Regions from separate parts of the Kitasatospora misakiensis genome, predicted to be linked through region 2. Evidence: riboswitches for the same ligand, from Rfam matches in the RefSeq annotation. Region 2 holds a riboswitch; each other region holds the start of a gene.
What was found. Region 2 has a riboswitch for S-adenosylmethionine ahead of ACFP3U_RS03800 (aminotransferase class V-fold PLP-dependent enzyme). Riboswitches for the same ligand answer to the same signal wherever they lie in the genome.

Region 1 (5,585 bases), on a different contig from region 2:
ACCCAGACGGCGTCCGGGTCGTCGATGGCGGAGAGCCCGGAGACCAGGCCGCCGCCGCCTCTGCGGAGGGTCAGCGTGCCGTCGTCCGCGGTGCCGAACGACACCGGTCCCCGGTTCGACGCCACCAGGACGGAGGCGGAGCCGGACGGATTCGAACGCTCGCTCGTGAGATCACCCATGGTTGGTTGGTTGCCGTGGGTCCGCGGCGGCAAACCCCTCAGCGTCGGGTGGCGTACTCGGGGACGGTGTGCATCGGCGGGCGCTCGGTACCGGTGACCGGGTGGGTGTGGGCGGTGAAGGCGCGGGTCAGCGGGTCGCGGGTGAACTGGGTGAGCAGCGGGTGGACCAGATCCGCGGAGGCCTTCAGTCGGTGCGTGCGGTCCAGTCGTTCCAGCGCGGTGCGGTAGATCGTGGCCGCCATTCGACCGAGTGCCTGGGCGTCCTGGTGCCGGTGGTGACGGACGCCGACGTCCACCTGGGCGAGCGCGTCCAGGCCGGCCGTCTCCAGGGCGTCGACGAGCAGGCCGAGCTCGACGCCGTAGCCGGTGGGGAAGGGCAGCCGTTCGAGCAGTGAGCGGCGGGCCGCGTACTCGCCGCCGAGCGGCTGGACGAAACCGGCGAGTTCCGGCCAGTGCAGGTTGAGCAGGGGGCGGGCGACGAGTTCGGTGACCCGGCCGCCGCCGGCCGGGACCACCGCGCCGTCGGTCTCCAGCGGCCGGTCGTACATCGCCTTGACCAGTTGGATGTCCGGCTCGGTGAGCAGCGGGCCGATGATGCCGGAGACCAGGGCCGGGTCGAACTCGCGCAGGTCGGCGTCGACGAAGCAGACGATCTCGCCGCGGGTGACCAGCAGCGAGCGCCAGAGCACCTCGCCCTTGCCGGGGGCGGCGGGCAGCCGGGGCAGGATGGCGTCCCGGTGGACGACGGTGGCGCCGGCCTCGGCGGCCACCTCGGCGGTGCCGTCGACGGAGCCGGAGTCGACCACCACCAGCTCGTCGACCAGCGGCAGCCGCTCCATCAGCTCGCGCCGGATGACCCGGACGATCCCGCCGACGGTGGCCTCCTCGTCCAGGGCGGGCAGCACGACGCTGACGGTGCCGGCCGGGCCGAGCGCGCGTTTGGCCGCCGGCAGGGTGTGCACCGGGCGGTCGGCCGCGTTCCACGAGCGCCGGCGCAGCCAGGACGCCGTCTCGGGGAGGAGCGCGGGGATCGGTTCGGCGGGCACGGTGCTCTCCTCGGCGGACGGGGTCTCCCCGGCCGGAGGCGGGGGGAGGGTGGGACGTGTCATCTCGCGTGGCGGACGGTCCCGTTCGGGACCGAGGCCTTCGGATACAGTCTTCGTACAGCGGTCGGACCTTCGCACGCCGGGGTCGCCGCTGAGCAGGACCACAACTTCACAGAGCTCATCCAGAGGGACTGAGGGAACGGCCCGTTGACGTCCCGGCAACCTTCTCGCTCGGCCGGCCTTCGGGCCCCGGCGGGACAGGTGCCAATTCCGGCCTGGGGCGCGACCGCGTCACGGGGAAGATGAGGAGAGAGGCCTCCGCCCATCATGTCTATCGACACCGTCGCACCCGCCGCCGTCGACCTCGGCCCCGCCACTCAGCTGTCCTGTCGCGAGTGCGGCACCCGGTTCCCGCTCGGCCCCAGCTTCGCGTGCCTGGAGTGCTTCGGCCCGCTGGAGATCGCCTACGACTTCGGCAGCGAGGGCGCCGAGGAGCTGCGCAAGCGGATCGAGGCCGGTCCGGCGTCGATCTGGCGCTACGCGCCGCTGCTGCCCGTCCCGGCCGACGTGGCGACCAAGCCGAACCTCAACCCGGGGTGGACCCCGCTGGTGAAGGCGGACAACCTGGGCCGCGAGCTCGGCTTCACCGGGCAGCTGCACATCAAGGACGACTCCGGCAACCCGACCCACTCCTTCAAGGACCGCGTGGTGGCCTGCGCCATCGAGGCGGCCCGCGCGTTCGGCTACACCACGCTGTCCTGCTCGTCGACCGGCAACCTGGCCGGCGCGGTGGGCGCGGCGGCGGCCCGGGCGGGCTTCCGGTCCTGCGTGTTCATCCCGCACGACCTGGAGCAGGGCAAGGTCGTGATGGCCGGGGTGTACGGCGGCGAGCTGGTCGGCATCGAGGGCAACTACGACGACGTGAACCGGTTCTGCTCGGAGCTGATCGGCGACCCGGCCGGCGAGGGCTGGGGCTTCGTCAACGTCAACCTGAGGCCGTACTACGGCGAGGGCTCCAAGACGCTCGCCTTCGAGATCTGCGAGCAGCTCGGCTGGCGGCTGCCGGAGCAGATCGTGATCCCGATCGCCTCGGGCTCCCAGCTCACCAAGATCGACAAGGGGCTGCAGGAGCTGATCAAGCTGGGCCTGGTCGAGGACCGGCCGTACCGGATCTTCGGCGCCCAGGCGGCGGGCTGCTCGCCGGTCTCGGCGGCGTACAAGGCCGGCCACGACGTGATCCGCCCGGTCAAGCCGGACACCATCGCCAAGTCGCTGGCGATCGGCAACCCGGCCGACGGCCCGTACGTGCTGGACATCGCCCGGCGCACCGGCGGCGCGGTCGAGGACGTGACCGACGAGGAGGTCGTCGCGGCGATCCGGCTGCTGGCCCGGACCGAGGGCATCTTCGCGGAGACCGCGGGCGGGGTGACCGTCGGCGTGCTGAAGAAGCTGGTCGAGACCGGGCAGCTGGACCCGTCGAAGGAGACCGTCGCGATCAACACCGGCGACGGCCTGAAGACGCTCGACGCCGTCGCGGACGCCGGGATGACCGCCGTCATCCGGCCGACCCTGGACGCCTTCCGGGGCGCCGGCCTGGCCTCCGCCTGATCCCCGCCCGACGTCTGCCACTCCCCAGCTCCACCCGCTCAGCGCCCGCAACGAGGAGACCCCCATGAGCGCCAACGTCCGCATCCCGACCATCCTGCGCACCTACACCGGCGGCGCCAGCGAGGTGCCCGCCGAGGGCGCCACGCTGGGCGAGGTCATCGCCGACCTGGAGCGGAACCACGCCGGGATCGCCGCGCGCATCCTGGACGACACCGGCAAGCTGCGCCGTTTCGTCAATGTCTACGTGAACGACGACGACGTGCGGTTCGCCGAGGGTCTGGCGACCGAGATCAAGGACGGCGCGAACGTTTCGATCATCCCGGCGGTCGCCGGCGGGTGAACCGTCGGACGCGCCCGTTCCCCGCGGGTCGGGCGCGCCGTTACCGGCCGTCCGCGGCACGGAATTCCGTGCCGCGGACGGCCGTGCGCATTTTGGCGGGAATGTATTCCGTCCCGGGCGGAGTAAAGTGTCGCTGGACCGGGAACAGGGGCGCGCCCGCCCCTTCTCCGGGAACGAATCCGCCGCATCGCCACCGCCGCCGCCGTCCCGCCCGCCGAGACCCGCGGCGGGCCTGTGACCCGGAAACATGTCAGGCCGGTGTCAGAATTCTGGCGCGGATTTTGGGTAATACGTCCGCTATGTCCGGCGGGAAATGCGGCGGCTTATCCCGATTGCTCCCGTACTGTCCTCCGGTGCCGCGGGTGAATTCCCCGCCATTGACCCTGTTGCAGAGGGCGTCGATCCGGATACATTCAGCCGCGGTCGACGCAATCGCCCGTTCGCCGGACGCCGTTCGGCGGCATCGGGAGGATTGTGGCGTGCGCGGCTGTGCCCAGGGGGGGTCCCCGGGCCGGCCTCCAACCAGACCCGGGCCCGCAGACCTGCGGGCGCGTGAAGGGCCAGCACAGCACTAGGGGAGTTCGGAATGGCTCAGGGCACCGTCAAGTGGTTCAACGCGGAGAAGGGTTACGGCTTCATCGCGGTCGACGGTGGTGCGGACGTCTTCGTCCACTACAGCGCGATCCAGATGGACGGCTACCGCACCCTTGAGGAGGGCCAGCGGGTCGAGTTCGAGATCTCTCAGGGGCAGAAGGGTCCGCAGGCGGACATGGTCCGCGCGGCGGTCTGACCTTTCCGACACCCGGGAGCTCTGCTCGGCCCATTCGGCTGGCGCACCTCTTGCTTCACGGCGGGCCCGGACGACCTCGGTCGTCCGGGCCCGCCGTCATGTCCGGACGCGGTCGCCGGCGTGGGGCAGGAGGGGGTGCGGGCGGGGGTGCCGCGGCTCGCGGGTTGCCCGATTGGGCTTGCACTCGCCCACCCAGAGTGCTAATCATTGGCGTTAGCACTCACAGCGTGAGAGTGACAGCGGACCGGGTCGGTGAGGCCCCCGGGAGCGGTAGGGGAAAGGACCCCCGCACACCAGGGCCGTCCGTCGCGGGCACCCCTTGGTCCGAGCAGTCGACCGTGTCCCGGAGGACCACTTCTGATGGCCAAGATCATCGCCTTTGATGAGGAAGCTCGCCGCGGCCTTGAGCGTGGCATGAACCAGCTCGCCGACGCGGTGAAGGTCACGCTCGGCCCCAAGGGCCGCAACGTCGTGCTGGAGAAGAAGTGGGGCGCCCCCACGATCACCAACGACGGTGTCTCCATCGCCAAGGAGATCGAGCTCGAGGACCCGTACGAGAAGATCGGCGCGGAGCTCGTCAAGGAGGTCGCCAAGAAGACCGACGACGTCGCGGGTGACGGCACCACCACCGCCACCGTGCTGGCCCAGGCGCTCGTCCGCGAGGGTCTGCGCAACGTCGCCGCCGGCGCCAACCCGATGGCCCTGAAGCGCGGCATCGAGAAGGCCGTCGCCGCCGTCTCCGACCAGCTCCTGGCCCAGGCCAAGGACGTGGAGACCAAGGAGCAGATCGCCTCCACCGCCTCCATCTCCGCCGCCGACACCCAGATCGGCGAGCTGATCGCCGAGGCCATGGACAAGGTCGGCAAGGAAGGCGTCATCACCGTCGAGGAGAGCAACACCTTCGGTCTGGAGCTCGAGCTCACCGAGGGCATGCGCTTCGACAAGGGCTACATCTCGGCCTACTTCGCCACCGACCTGGAGCGTATGGAGACCTCGTTCGAGGACCCGTACATCCTGATCGCCAACTCCAAGATCGGCTCGGTCAAGGACCTGCTGCCGCTGCTGGAGAAGGTCATGCAGAGCGGCAAGCCGCTCGTCATCATCGCCGAGGACGTCGAGGGCGAGGCCCTGTCGACCCTGGTCGTGAACAAGATCCGCGGCACCTTCAAGTCCGTCGCCGTCAAGGCCCCGGGCTTCGGCGACCGCCGCAAGGCCATGCTCCAGGACATCGCCATCCTCACCGGTGGCACCGTGATCTCCGAGGAGGTCGGCCTGAAGCTGGAGAGCGCCGGCATCGACCTGCTGGGCTCCGCCCGCAAGGTGGTCATCACCAAGGACGAGACCACCATCGTCGACGGTGGCGGCGACAGCGAGCAGGTCGCGGGCCGCGTGAACCAGATCCGCGCCGAGATCGAGAACAGCGACTCGGACTACGACCGCGAGAAGCTCCAGGAGCGCCTCGCCAAGCTGGCCGGCGGCGTGGCCGTCATCAAGGCCGGCGCGGCCACCGAGGTGGAGCTCAAGGAGCGCAAGCACCGCATCGAGGACGCCGTCCGCAACGCCAAGGCCGCCGTCGAGGAGGGCATCGTCGCCGGTGGTGGCGTCGCCCTGCTGCAGGCCGC
Region 2 (5,585 bases):
GAGCTGGTCGATCTCCGCCTGCGAGTAGATGTTCTTCTTGCGCGGCACCTGGGCGCCGGGCTGCTGGGCCGGCATGCGGCCGGTGCCCACCTGGAAGTCGACCGCGGCGGAGCCGACGCCGACCAGGCTCGGGCCGTCGGAGCCGCCCTGCCCGTTCAGGCCGTGGCAGGAGGAGCAGCCCACGGCGAAGAGCTTCTTGCCCTCATCGATCGCGAGCGACTGCGCGGCGACGTCGGCCTGCGCCTTGTCGGCGGGCGCGAACGCGGCGTACAGCCCCCCGGTTGCCGCCAGGGCGAGAAGTAGGACGACCAGCGCCGCCAGTGGGTGGCGCCGTCGTGCGGAGAGCTTTTTCACGGAATAACCCCGGTGTCAGGATCTGGTCGACTGGTGGGTGCACCCGGCGGCCGGTCTGGCCGGCACGAGGCTGCCTGTCTAGGGCTGCGCGCGCGGTCGGTCGGTGGGAGCGTCGCCACCGGCGAAATCGGGCCGTCGCCGGTGAGGGCGGGACCCGAGGCCGGTGGCCAGCGACCTGATCAGCTGGTTACTTGATCAGGTAGATGGTCGCGAACAGGCCGATCCACACGACGTCGACGAAGTGCCAGTAGTACGACACCACGATCGCGGCGGTGGCCTGCTCGTGAGTGAAGCGCTTGGCTGCGTAGGTCCGTCCCAGGACGAGCAGGAAGGCGATCAGACCACCCGTCACGTGCAGACCGTGGAAGCCGGTGGTCAGGTAGAACACCGTGCCGTACGGGTCGGAGGACAGCGAGAGGCCGTCCTTCTTGACCAGCTCGGTGTACTCGAAGATCTGGCCGCCGATGAAGATCGCGCCCATCACGAAGGTGATGACGAACCACGAGCGGAGCTTCTTCACGTCCCCGCGCTCGGCGGCGAAGACGCCGAGCTGGCAGGTGAGCGAGGAGAGCACCAGGATCGTGGTGTTGACCGAGGAGAAGGGCACGTTGAGGGCGTGCGCCTTCTCGGTCCAGAACTCCGGCCCCTTGACGGAGCGGAGCGTGAAGTACATCGCGAAGAGGGCCGCGAAGAACATCAACTCGGAACTGAGCCAGACGATCGTTCCGACGCTGACCATGTTCGGCCGGTTGACCGATCCGTGCGCGTGCCCGGTTTCTACTGCTGTTGCTGTCGCCACGACGGACATTATGTCGGTCCCTTATTCCGTCTTCACGTCGGGGGGTCTCCCTCGGAGTGTCCGGTGCGTGCGGTATGCCCCCCTGGCACCCGACGGGGCGTCCGGACCGTCGTTGAGCAGCGGCGTGTCCCTTTTCTGACGGTTCCTCGACGGCCCCTTACGGCCCCGTCCGGCGTGTCGAGGGGTGCTCCGGGGTGCCGTCGGTAGTAAGGGGAGAGCCCACCCGTCAGCCGTACGGGTGGTCTGTGCGGCCGGGGGTGACGCGCCGTGCTCCGCCCGGACCAGCCGTCGGCGGCGCGGCTCGGGAAGAGATCGCGGCGGGAAGGGCTCTGCCACCGGTGATCGGGAGTAGCATCCGGGGTGAGGCGAACGTGGTCCGGATCACACTGAGGGAGCAGGGCCCATGGCGTACACGACCGACGAGACGCTGACCGTTCTCGTCTACAGCCACGACCGCACCACCCGCGAGCAGGTGCTGACCGCGCTCGGTCGGCGGCCCGCGGCGGACCTGCCGGAGCTGGCCTACCTGGAGTGCGCGACCACCCCCGCGGTGCTCAAGGCGCTGGAGAAGGGCGGGGTCGACCTCTGCGTCCTGGACGGCGAGGCGGTGCCGGCCGGCGGACTCGGGCTCGCGCGGCAGCTGAAGGACGAGATCTACGGGTGCCCGCCGGTGCTGGTGCTGATCGGCCGGCCGCAGGACTCCTGGCTGGCCGCCTGGAGCCGGGCCGACGCGGCGATCTCCCGGCCGGTGGACCCGGTGGCGCTGGCCGAGGCCGCCGCCGCGCTGCTGCGCTCCCGGCTGGCCAAGCGGGCGCCCGTCGCCCGGTAGCCACCCGGCAGCCGTCCGGCCCGGGCCCCGGCTCCGGTGGCGCGGGCCGGTGCCCCGCCCCCGTGTCTCACCCGGCGTCTCAGTACAAGAGAAGAAGGGTGAACGGCGGAGCCCCGGCACCCCGCCGCTCGATAGGCTGACTCCGTCCCTACGTCCTTCCCCGTGTCCGGGGAGCGAGAGCTGGAGTCAGCCATGGTGAACGTGCACCCTGCGAACGGCGGCAACGACCCCGCGCAGGTGGTCCGCTCCTGGCCGGACATCCTGTCGGCTCTGCTGCGGGGGGAGGACCTCGACCGCGCGGCCACCGCGTGGGCGATGGACCGGATCATGAGCGGCGAGGCCTCCCCGGTCCAGGTCGCCGGCTTCATGGTGGCGCTGCGGGCCAAGGGCGAGACGGTCGACGAGATCTCCGGCCTGGTCGACTCGATGTACGCGCACGCCGAGCCGCTGGACATCCCCGGTCCGGCCGTGGACATCGTCGGCACCGGCGGCGACCGGGCCAAGACCGTCAACATCTCCACCATGTCGGCGATCGTCGCGGCCGCGGCCGGCGCCAAGGTCGTCAAGCACGGCAACCGGGCCGCCTCCTCGGCCAGCGGCTCCTCGGACGTGCTGGAGAAGCTGGGCATCAGGCTGGACCTCCGGCCGCGCCGGGTCGCCGAGGTCGCCGAGGAGGTCGGGCTCACCTTCTGCTTCGCGGCCACCTTCCACCCGTCGATGCGGCACGCCGCGCCGGCCCGGCGCGACCTCGGGGTGCCCACCGCCTTCAACATCCTCGGGCCGCTCACCAACCCGGCCCGGGTGACGGCGCACGCGATCGGCTGCTTCGACACCCGCCTGGCGGCCCTGATCGCCGGCGTGCTCGCCCGGCGCGGCGCCACCGCCCTGGTCTTCCGGGGCGACGACGGGCTGGACGAGCTGACCATCACCACCACCTCGCGGGTGTGGGTCGTCCGCGACGGCGCCGTCACCGAGACCAGCTTCGACCCGCGCGAGGTCGGCATCCAGCCGGTCGGCATCGAGGCGCTGCGCGGCGGCGACCCGGCCTACAACGCGGAGGTCGCGCGCCGGATGCTCGCCGGGGAGCACGGCCCGGTCCGCGACGCGGTGCTGCTGAACTCGGCGGCGGCGCTGGTGGCGCTCGACCTGACCGGCGCCCCGCTCGCGGAGCAGCTCGGGGCGGCCATGCGGCGTACCGCCGAGGCCGTCGACTCGGGTGCCGCGGCGGACCTGCTGAAGCACTGGTCGGAGGCCACCGCCCGGGTGTGACACGGCGGTTGGGGGCCCATCGGGAGTTCGCCCGGTGGGCCCCTGCGCGTGTCCGGGATGTGGACTCCTGTTTGACCGGGGGGTGGACTCGACCTACAGTCTTGGCCAGGTCATGAGCGACAGCGACAAGCCCCAGCTTGCTGTCCGGCAACCCTCCGTCCGTGGCGGGGTGCCCTGGGTGAGGACCGGGTCACGTGGCGTTCCGTCCGCGTGGCAAGCGCGGACGCCCGGATCACATCGCACTCCCGGGGTCCCTGACCCGTATAGGAGTGCATCCCCATGTCTTCTGTCGCCGCCCGCCCGTCGCCCGCCGCCACCCTTGATTCGGCGCGCTCCGCGCGGCCCCTCCCGAGCACCCCCCTCGCCGTCCTCGGCCACGACGTGCAGGTCCCGCTCGCCAACGGTGACAAGGTCACCTACGCGGCGCTCGACTACGCCGCCAGCGCCCCGGCCCTCCAGCGGGTCTGGGACGAGGTCGCCGCCTACGCCCCGTACTACGGCAGCGTGCACCGCGGCGCCGGCTACCTGTCGCAGCTCTCCACCGACCTGTTCGAGCAGAGCCGCCGCACCGTCGCCGAGTTCCTGGACCTGCGCGAGGACGACCAGGTGGTCTTCACCCGCGCCACCACCGACTCGCTCAACCTGCTGGCCGGCGCCGTCCCGGCCGGGACCAGGGTGTTCGCCTTCGAGACCGAGCACCACGCCTCGCTGCTGCCCTGGGCGCACGCCGGTCTGAGCGTCACCTACCTGCGGGCCCCGCGTTCGCACGCCGAGGCGGTCGCCGCCTTCGACGCCGCGCTCGCCGAGGCGCCCGAGGGCCCCAAGCTGCTCTGTGTCACCGGCGCCTCGAACGTCACCGGCGAGCTCTGGCCGGTCGCCGAGCTGACCCGGACCGCCCACCGGCACGGCGCCCGGGTGGTGCTGGACGCCGCGCAGCTGGCCCCGCACCACCGGGTCTCGGTGCGCGAGCTGGGCGTCGACTGGATCGCCTTCTCCGGCCACAAGCTGTACGCGCCGTTCGGCGCCGGGGTGCTGGCCGGCCGGGCCGACTGGCTGGACGCGGCCGAGCCGTACCTGGCCGGCGGCGGCGCCACCCGTACGGTGGCCCGGGAGGCGGACGGCTCGGTGGCCGTGCAGTGGAACACCGGTCCGGCCCGGCACGAGGCCGGTTCGCCGAACGTCATCGGCGTCTACGCGATCGCCGCGGCCTGTCGGGCGCTCGGCGAGGCCGGGTTCGACGCGCTGGAGGCCCGCGAGCGGGCGCTGATCGCCCGGCTGGACGCCGGCCTGGCGGAGATCCCGGAGGTCAGGGTGCTGAACCTGTTCGGCGCCGACGCGGCCCGGGTGGGCGTGCTGTCCTTCGTCGTCCGGGGCTGGAACAGCTCGCACTTCTCGGCCGCGCTCTCCGCCGAGTACGGCATCGGGGTGCGGGACGGCCTCTTCTGCGCCCACCCGCTGGTGCGCACGCTGCTCGGCGACGAGGAGGCCGCGCCCTCCGAGTGCGGCGCGCCGGAGCCGTCGCTGCCGGGCGAGCGCAGCCTGAACGCGATCCGGGTGAGCTTCGGCGCGGGCACCCCGGACGAGCACGTGGACCGGTTCCTGGCCGCCGTCCGGGAGCTGGTCACGGACGGCGCGGCGTGGACCTACCGGAACGAGGGCGGCCGCTGCGTCGTGGACACCCGTCGCGAGGGCTGAGGCCTCCGGTCGGCTACTCGTCGAGGCCGATCGCGAACGCGGCCTCCAGGTCGTGCTGGGAGTAGGTGCGGAAGGCGATCTGGGTCTCGGTGTGGGCCACGCCCGGGACCTTGTTCAGCCGGCCGGGGATCACCTCGGCGAGGTCGTCGTGCCGGCGCACCCGCGCCATCGCCACCAGGTCGTAGCCGCCGGTCACCGAGTAGACCTCGCTGACGCCCTCGATGGCGGCGATCGCCTCGGCGATCTCCGGGATGCGGTCGACACTGGTCTTGATCAGGACGATGGCGGTGATCACGGTCGCGTACTCCTTTGTGAGGTGCCGCCAGGGTATCGGGCATCGGCCGCACCGTCGCGGGGGCGGGGGCGGGGGCGGGTGCGGGTGCCGGTGCGCCGGGGCCGGCGCTCGATCAGGGTGCAGGCGTAGAGGAAGCCGGCCGCGAAGCCGATCACGTGCACCAGGTACGCGACCCCAGGCCCGGCGGAGTGGACGGACCACCACTGGAGGGCGAACCAGAGCCCCAGCACCAGCCAGGCCGGGAAGCGCAGCGGCAGGAAGAGCAGCAGCGGGACGAGCGTGGTGACCCGGGCACGCGGGTGGAAGCGCAGATAGGCGCCGAGCACGGCGGAGATCGCGCCCGA
Region 3 (5,585 bases), on a different contig from region 2:
TCACGGCAGGTGCCCGTCTCGGCCGCCGCCGTCGCGCTCGTCACGCTGGCGGTGTGGGCGCTCCACAGCCCGGGCCCGCTGGACCTGGGGATGGCGGTCGTCGTCCTCACCGCGAACGTGGCGGCCGCGTCCGTCGGGCTCGGCGGGCGGGACGTGGTGCTGGAGCGGACGGCCGCGATCCGGTGGGCGCCCCGCCGGGCGGCGCACGTGCTGCTGATCGGCGCCTGTGCGGGCGTGGCGCTGCTGGCGGCCCAGGCGGCGGGAGCGAAGCTCGCGCCCACCGAGGTGGTGGTCCGGGGCAGCGCGGGCCTGGTCGGCCTGGCCGGGCTGGGGGCGGCGCTGTGCGGGGCGCACTTCGCCTGGACCCTGCCGACCGGCTGGCTCGCGTTCACCCTTCTCGTCCCGGCCCCGCGCGGCACGGTGGGGGAGGTGGTCAGCTGGATGACCTTCCCCCCGGGCACGGCGGCGTCCAGCTGGACCGCCTGGATCCTGCTGGCGACCGGGACGGTCGTGTACGCCGTGGCAGGTCCGAGACGGTGACGGGCGCGCCGCCGGCCGTTGTCAGGGGGTGGACATCGTCGGGGTCGAGCGGGGTCAGAGGGAGTACATCGCGCTCAGAGGGTGTACATCGCGCTGTACGGCGGGGTGACGCGTTCTTGCCGTGACCCGAAGTCGACGAGGACGGCGATGTCGCCGTCCCCCTCGACGCCGATGACACGGCCGAGGCCGTACCGGTCGTGGGTGACCCGGTCGCCGACGGTGAAGTGCTTGCGGGGTGCCTCCACCGGAGCCTTGAAGGGGCTGTTGGGGAGGGGGCGGCGCGCTGCTGAATAATTCGTCATCCCCACCAGTATGCGCCGGAAACCCCGGGAGCGAACCCTTTTCGGCGCATGCGAGTTCGAGCGGAGCGGAATGTCGCAGGTCGGTGCGGTCCGCGCGCGGGCGGTCAGGGTGGGCGCGGAGGATTGCCCGCGCGCCCTCGCCGCCGCGGCACGACCGGGGGAGGGCGGTGGGATCCGCCCTCCCCCGCCGTCGGTTCGGAGGGCCCGCGAGCGCGCCAACCACCGTGCGCCCGGGGCCCGTTGGCGCCCGCGACGGCCCGGGGCGGGCGGCCCCGGGAGCACTTTTCAAAAATTGGGGGCGAAATATTCGCCCGCGGCGAGCCCGAGCCTGCTAGAGTCGACCTAGTTGCAGTAGTGGTCCCCATGAACTTTGTGTGCGCCTGCTGATGTTTCGCAGGCGCATTTTTGTTTACCCGGCTCTTCCCCGGGTGGGTGCTTGTGCGGCGACTCGGAGCACACGCTGTGTGCGCTCCGGACGCTTTGAAGGAGAAATTTTTATGGCTAATGGCACCGTGAAGTGGTTCAACTCGGAAAAGGGCTTCGGCTTCATCGAGCAGGACGGTGGCGGTCCGGACGTGTTCGCCCACTACTCGAACATCAACGCCAACGGCTTCCGTGAGCTGCTCGAGGGCCAGAAGGTCGAGTTCGACGTCACGCAGGGTCAGAAGGGCCCGCAGGCCGAGAACATTCGCCCGCTGTAGTACTTCTGCCACGGCACCCGCCAAGCAGCGAGGGGCCCGCACCGCGTACACGCTCGGTGCGGGCCCCTCGGCATGTGCGCCACGGCGCATCCCCGGCCGTTCCGGCCCGTTTCGGCCGTTCAGGCCCGTTCCTTGCGGTCTCCGCCGGTGCTCCGCGCCATGGAGCCTTCCTCGTGACGTGCCGCCCCGAGGAAGGTTTCCCGTATGAGCCGTTCCAGTCGCTCGCCCTATCAGAACGCCAACTCCCGCTCCGCCGCCGCCTCCCGCTCCGCGGGGGGCTCCCGTTCGGGTGGCGGCGCCTTCTACGGCGCCCGGCCCGCCGGAGGCCGACGGACCCCCGGCCGTGGCGCCGGCCAGGGCGCGTCCGCGCCGGCCGAGTTCGCGATGCCGGTCAGCACCACCCCGGCCCTGCCCGCCGTCGAGTCCTTCGCCGAGCTGGACATGCCGAAGGCCCTGCTGTCGGTACTGACCCGCCAGGGCGTCACCACGCCCTTCCCGATCCAGGCCGCGACGCTGCCGAACTCGCTGGCCGGCCGCGACGTCCTCGGACGCGGCCGCACCGGCTCGGGCAAGACCATCGCCTTCGGCCTCGCCGTACTGGCCCGCACCGCCGGGCGCCGGGCCGAGAAGGGCCGCCCGCTGGCCCTGGTGCTGGTCCCCACCCGCGAACTCGCGCAGCAGGTCACCGAGGCCCTCACCCCCTACGCCCACGCGCTGCGGCTGAGGCTGGCGACCGCGGTCGGCGGGATGTCGATCGGACGCCAGGCCCAGGCGCTGAACCGCGGGGCCGAGGTCGTGGTGGCCACGCCCGGCCGGCTCAAGGACCTGATCCAGCGCGGTGACTGCCGGCTCGACGAGGTCGGCATCACGGTGCTCGACGAGGCCGACCAGATGGCCGACATGGGCTTCCTGCCGCAGGTCACCGAACTCCTGGAGCAGGTCGCCGAGGGCGGCCAGACGATGCTGTTCTCCGCCACCCTGGACCGCAACGTGGACCGGCTGGTGCGGCGCTTCCTCAACGACCCGGTCACCCACTCGGTGGACCCGTCGGCGGGCGCGGTGAGCACCATGGAGCACCACGTCCTGCACGTGCAGAACTTCGACAAGGGCGCCACGATCGCCCACATCGCGTCCCGGGACGGCCGGGTGATCATGTTCACCGACACCAAGGACGGCGCCGACCGCCTGGTGGCGGACCTGCTCGCGAACGGGGTGAAGGCCGCGGCCCTGCACGGCGGCAAGTCCCAGCCCCAGCGCAACCGCACCCTGGACCAGTTCCGGACCGGCCAGGTCACGGCCCTGATCGCGACCAACGTCGCCGCCCGGGGCATCCACATCGACGGCCTCGACCTGGTCGTCAACCTGGACCCGCCGACCGACCACAAGGACTACCTCCACCGGGGCGGCCGCACCGCCCGGGCCGGCGAGTCCGGCACCGTGGTCACGCTGGTGCTGCCCAACCAGCGCCGCGCGATGACCCGCCTGATGGCGACGGCGGCCATCACCCCCGTCACCACCCGGGTCACCGCCGGCGATGAGGACCTGGCCCGGATCACCGGCGCCCGGGTGCCCACCGGCGTCCCCACCGTGATTCCCGACCCCGTGGTCGAGCGCCCGCGCCGCAGCCCGTCCGCGAGCCGGGGTCACCGAGGCCGCTCCACCCGCACGGCCGGCGACACCCGGACCGGCGGCGACACCCGTACGGCCGGCGGCACCCGCACCGGCTCCGGCCGCGACGCCCAGGGCTCCACCGGCCGTCGCCGCCCGCCCCGGCGCGCCACCGTCGCCGCGTAGCACCGCCCTCGCCGTGAGGCGCCGACGAGCCCGGTCCGCAGCTGCGGACCGGGCTCGTCGGGTTTCTCGGGCCGTCGCCCGTTCCGCCCCTGCTGCCTGCTGCCTGCTGCCTGCTGCCTGCTGCCTGCGGGCTGGCAGCGGTAAAGCTTGGCGAGCCGGCGGGGAAGTCTTGTATCGTTCCTCGCGAATCATCCAGAGGGGTGGAGGGACCGGCCCTACGAAGCCCCGGCAGCTCCCCGTTCGACCCGGCGTCCGAAGTACGCGCCGTGCCGTCCGGGATCAGTGCCAACTCCGGCCTGTCGCCAATGTGGCGCGGGAAAGATGAGGAGACACGGTGCTCTCAGTGCTGTCCTTCCCCCGGGCGCTTCCCGTCCCGGGCCTTCCGCGTACCCGTCTCGTGCCCGGCGCAGGCAATCGGCCGACTTCTGCGGCCCGCCCTCGCTGACCACCCCCCCGGCTCCCTGCGGGGAGTCTCCGTGAGCGGGCCCATGCGCGGCTCACGGGATCTGAGACGGAGTACATCCATGGAGAACACGAGCGGCGTCGGCGTGCTCGACAAGGTCACCTCGATCCTCGGCACCCTGGAGGCCGGCCCCGCCACCCTGGCCGGCCTGGTCGCGGTGACCGGCCTGGCGCGGCCCACGGCCCACCGGCTCGCCGTCGCACTCGAACAGCACCGCCTGGTCGCCCGGGACGTGGAGGGCCGGTTCATCCTCGGCCCCCGGCTCGGGGAGCTGTCGGCCGCCGCCGGTGAGGACCGGCTGCTGGCCGCCGCCGGCCCGGTCCTCAGCGGGCTGCGCGACCTCACCGGCGAGAGCGCCCAGCTCTACCGCCGCCAGGGCGGGGTCCGGATCTGCGTGGCCGCCGCCGAGCGCCTCTCCGGCCTGCGGGACACCGTGCCGGTGGGGGTCACCCTCCCGATGAAGGTCGGCGCCGCCGCCCAGGTCCTGCTCGCCTGGGAGGAGCCCGAGCGGCTCCACCGCGGCCTTCAGGGGGCCCGGTTCACCGCGACGGCCCTGAGCGGGGTGCGGCGCCGGGGCTGGGCCCAGTCGATCGGGGAGCGCGAGATCGGTGTCGCCTCCGTCTCCGCGCCCGTCCGCGGACCGGCCAACCGGGTGGTGGCCGCCGTCACGGTCTCCGGTCCGATCGAACGGCTCACCCGCCACCCCGGCGCCCTGCTCTCCTCGGTCGTCGTCGAGGCGGCGGACCGCCTCACCGAGTCGCTCCGCCGCCCCTGACCGGCTCAACCGCCCTCCACCGCCGCCCTGTTGTCCGCTCCTGCGGTCACCGCAGGCTGTCGAGATCGACGCTGTCGGCCATGGCCCGGTAGCCGAGCGGGCTGGGGTGGAGGTGGTCGCCGGCGTGGTAGCCGTCCGGGATGGCGCCGGTGCCCGCCGGGTCGATCGCCCGGTCGAAGTCGGCCACCGCGTCGTACGCGCCGGACGAGCGGATCCACTCGTTCAGGTCGCGACGCAGCCGGTCGGTCCGCTCACTCCAGAACGGTGCGCCGCCGAAGGGCATCAGGGTGGCGCCGACGGCCTTGACGCCACGGGCGTGGGCGGTGCGGATCAGGGCGCGGTGGGCGTCGATCAGCCGCTGGAGCGTGACGGGCGGGTCGTCGCGGTCCACCCCGCAGACCTGGTCGCCGGCGCGGAGGATGTCGTTCACACCGTGCGAGACGATCACGGTGCCGACGTTCGGCTGGTCGAGCACGTCGCGCTCGAAGCGGGCCAGGGCGCTCTCCCCGGCGCAGGCGGAATCGGCGAGCATCTTGTTCGAGCCGATGCCGGCGTTGAGCACGGGGCGCGGCCGGTCGGCGGCGAGGAGCCGTTCGGCGAGACGGTCGGGGTAGCGGTCGTCCCCGTCGACGGTGGCCCCGAACCCGTCGGTGGTGGACTCGCCGAACGCCACCACCGCCCTGCCCACCGGCCGCCCGCCGGTGACCTCGACGCCGCTCAGGTAGTACCAGGAGCCGTATCCGGGGCGGACGGCGTCGCCGAACGCCGCCGCGCCGGTGTCACCGCGGTGGTCGCCGTCGGCCCGGTACGTGGTGGTCATCGAGAGCTGGTGGTAGGTGGCCGGGCCGGTCGGGCCGTCGAAGTAGAGGGTCAGCGCGACCCGGTCGCCGGCCGCCGTCGGCAGCGGCACCGGGTCACTGAGCACCTCCCCGCCGGCCGGGACGACGACGGAGTCCCGGTGCGCGAAGCGCAACGGCCGCAGCGTCCCTGGGACGACGGCCGCCCCGTCG

Region 1: it holds a riboswitch for S-adenosylmethionine, as region 2 does, so the genes downstream of both, thrC (threonine synthase) here and ACFP3U_RS03800 (aminotransferase class V-fold PLP-dependent enzyme) in region 2, are expected to answer to the same signal.
Region 3: it holds a riboswitch for S-adenosylmethionine, as region 2 does, so the genes downstream of both, ACFP3U_RS33230 (IclR family transcriptional regulator) here and ACFP3U_RS03800 (aminotransferase class V-fold PLP-dependent enzyme) in region 2, are expected to answer to the same signal.

The regions. Positions count from the first base shown of each region.
Region 1 is NZ_JBHSOF010000053.1:20,682-26,266, forward strand. It holds gene ACFP3U_RS30265 (alpha,alpha-trehalose-phosphate synthase (UDP-forming)) at 1-179, opposite strand, end outside; gene ACFP3U_RS30270 (glucosyl-3-phosphoglycerate synthase) at 218-1,225, opposite strand; SAM riboswitch class I at 1,401-1,534, shown strand; gene thrC (threonine synthase) at 1,553-2,833, shown strand; gene ACFP3U_RS30280 (MoaD/ThiS family protein) at 2,898-3,173, shown strand; gene ACFP3U_RS30285 (cold-shock protein) at 3,760-3,963, shown strand; gene groL (chaperonin GroEL) at 4,324-5,585, shown strand, end outside.
Region 2 is NZ_JBHSOF010000002.1:424,971-430,555, reverse strand. It holds gene qcrC (cytochrome bc1 complex diheme cytochrome c subunit) at 1-354, opposite strand, end outside; gene ctaE (aa3-type cytochrome oxidase subunit III) at 542-1,162, opposite strand; gene ACFP3U_RS03810 (hypothetical protein) at 1,557-1,982, shown strand; gene trpD (anthranilate phosphoribosyltransferase) at 2,175-3,251, shown strand; SAM riboswitch class IV at 3,360-3,477, shown strand; gene ACFP3U_RS03800 (aminotransferase class V-fold PLP-dependent enzyme) at 3,531-4,946, shown strand; gene ACFP3U_RS03795 (Lrp/AsnC ligand binding domain-containing protein) at 4,960-5,241, opposite strand; gene ACFP3U_RS03790 (rhomboid family intramembrane serine protease) at 5,238-5,585, opposite strand, start outside.
Region 3 is NZ_JBHSOF010000069.1:653-6,237, reverse strand. It holds gene ACFP3U_RS33250 (hypothetical protein) at 1-540, shown strand, start outside; gene ACFP3U_RS33245 (hypothetical protein) at 615-842, opposite strand; gene ACFP3U_RS33240 (cold-shock protein) at 1,340-1,543, shown strand; gene ACFP3U_RS33235 (DEAD/DEAH box helicase) at 1,748-3,337, shown strand; SAM riboswitch class I at 3,523-3,665, shown strand; gene ACFP3U_RS33230 (IclR family transcriptional regulator) at 3,862-4,575, shown strand; gene ACFP3U_RS33225 (SGNH/GDSL hydrolase family protein) at 4,622-5,585, opposite strand, start outside.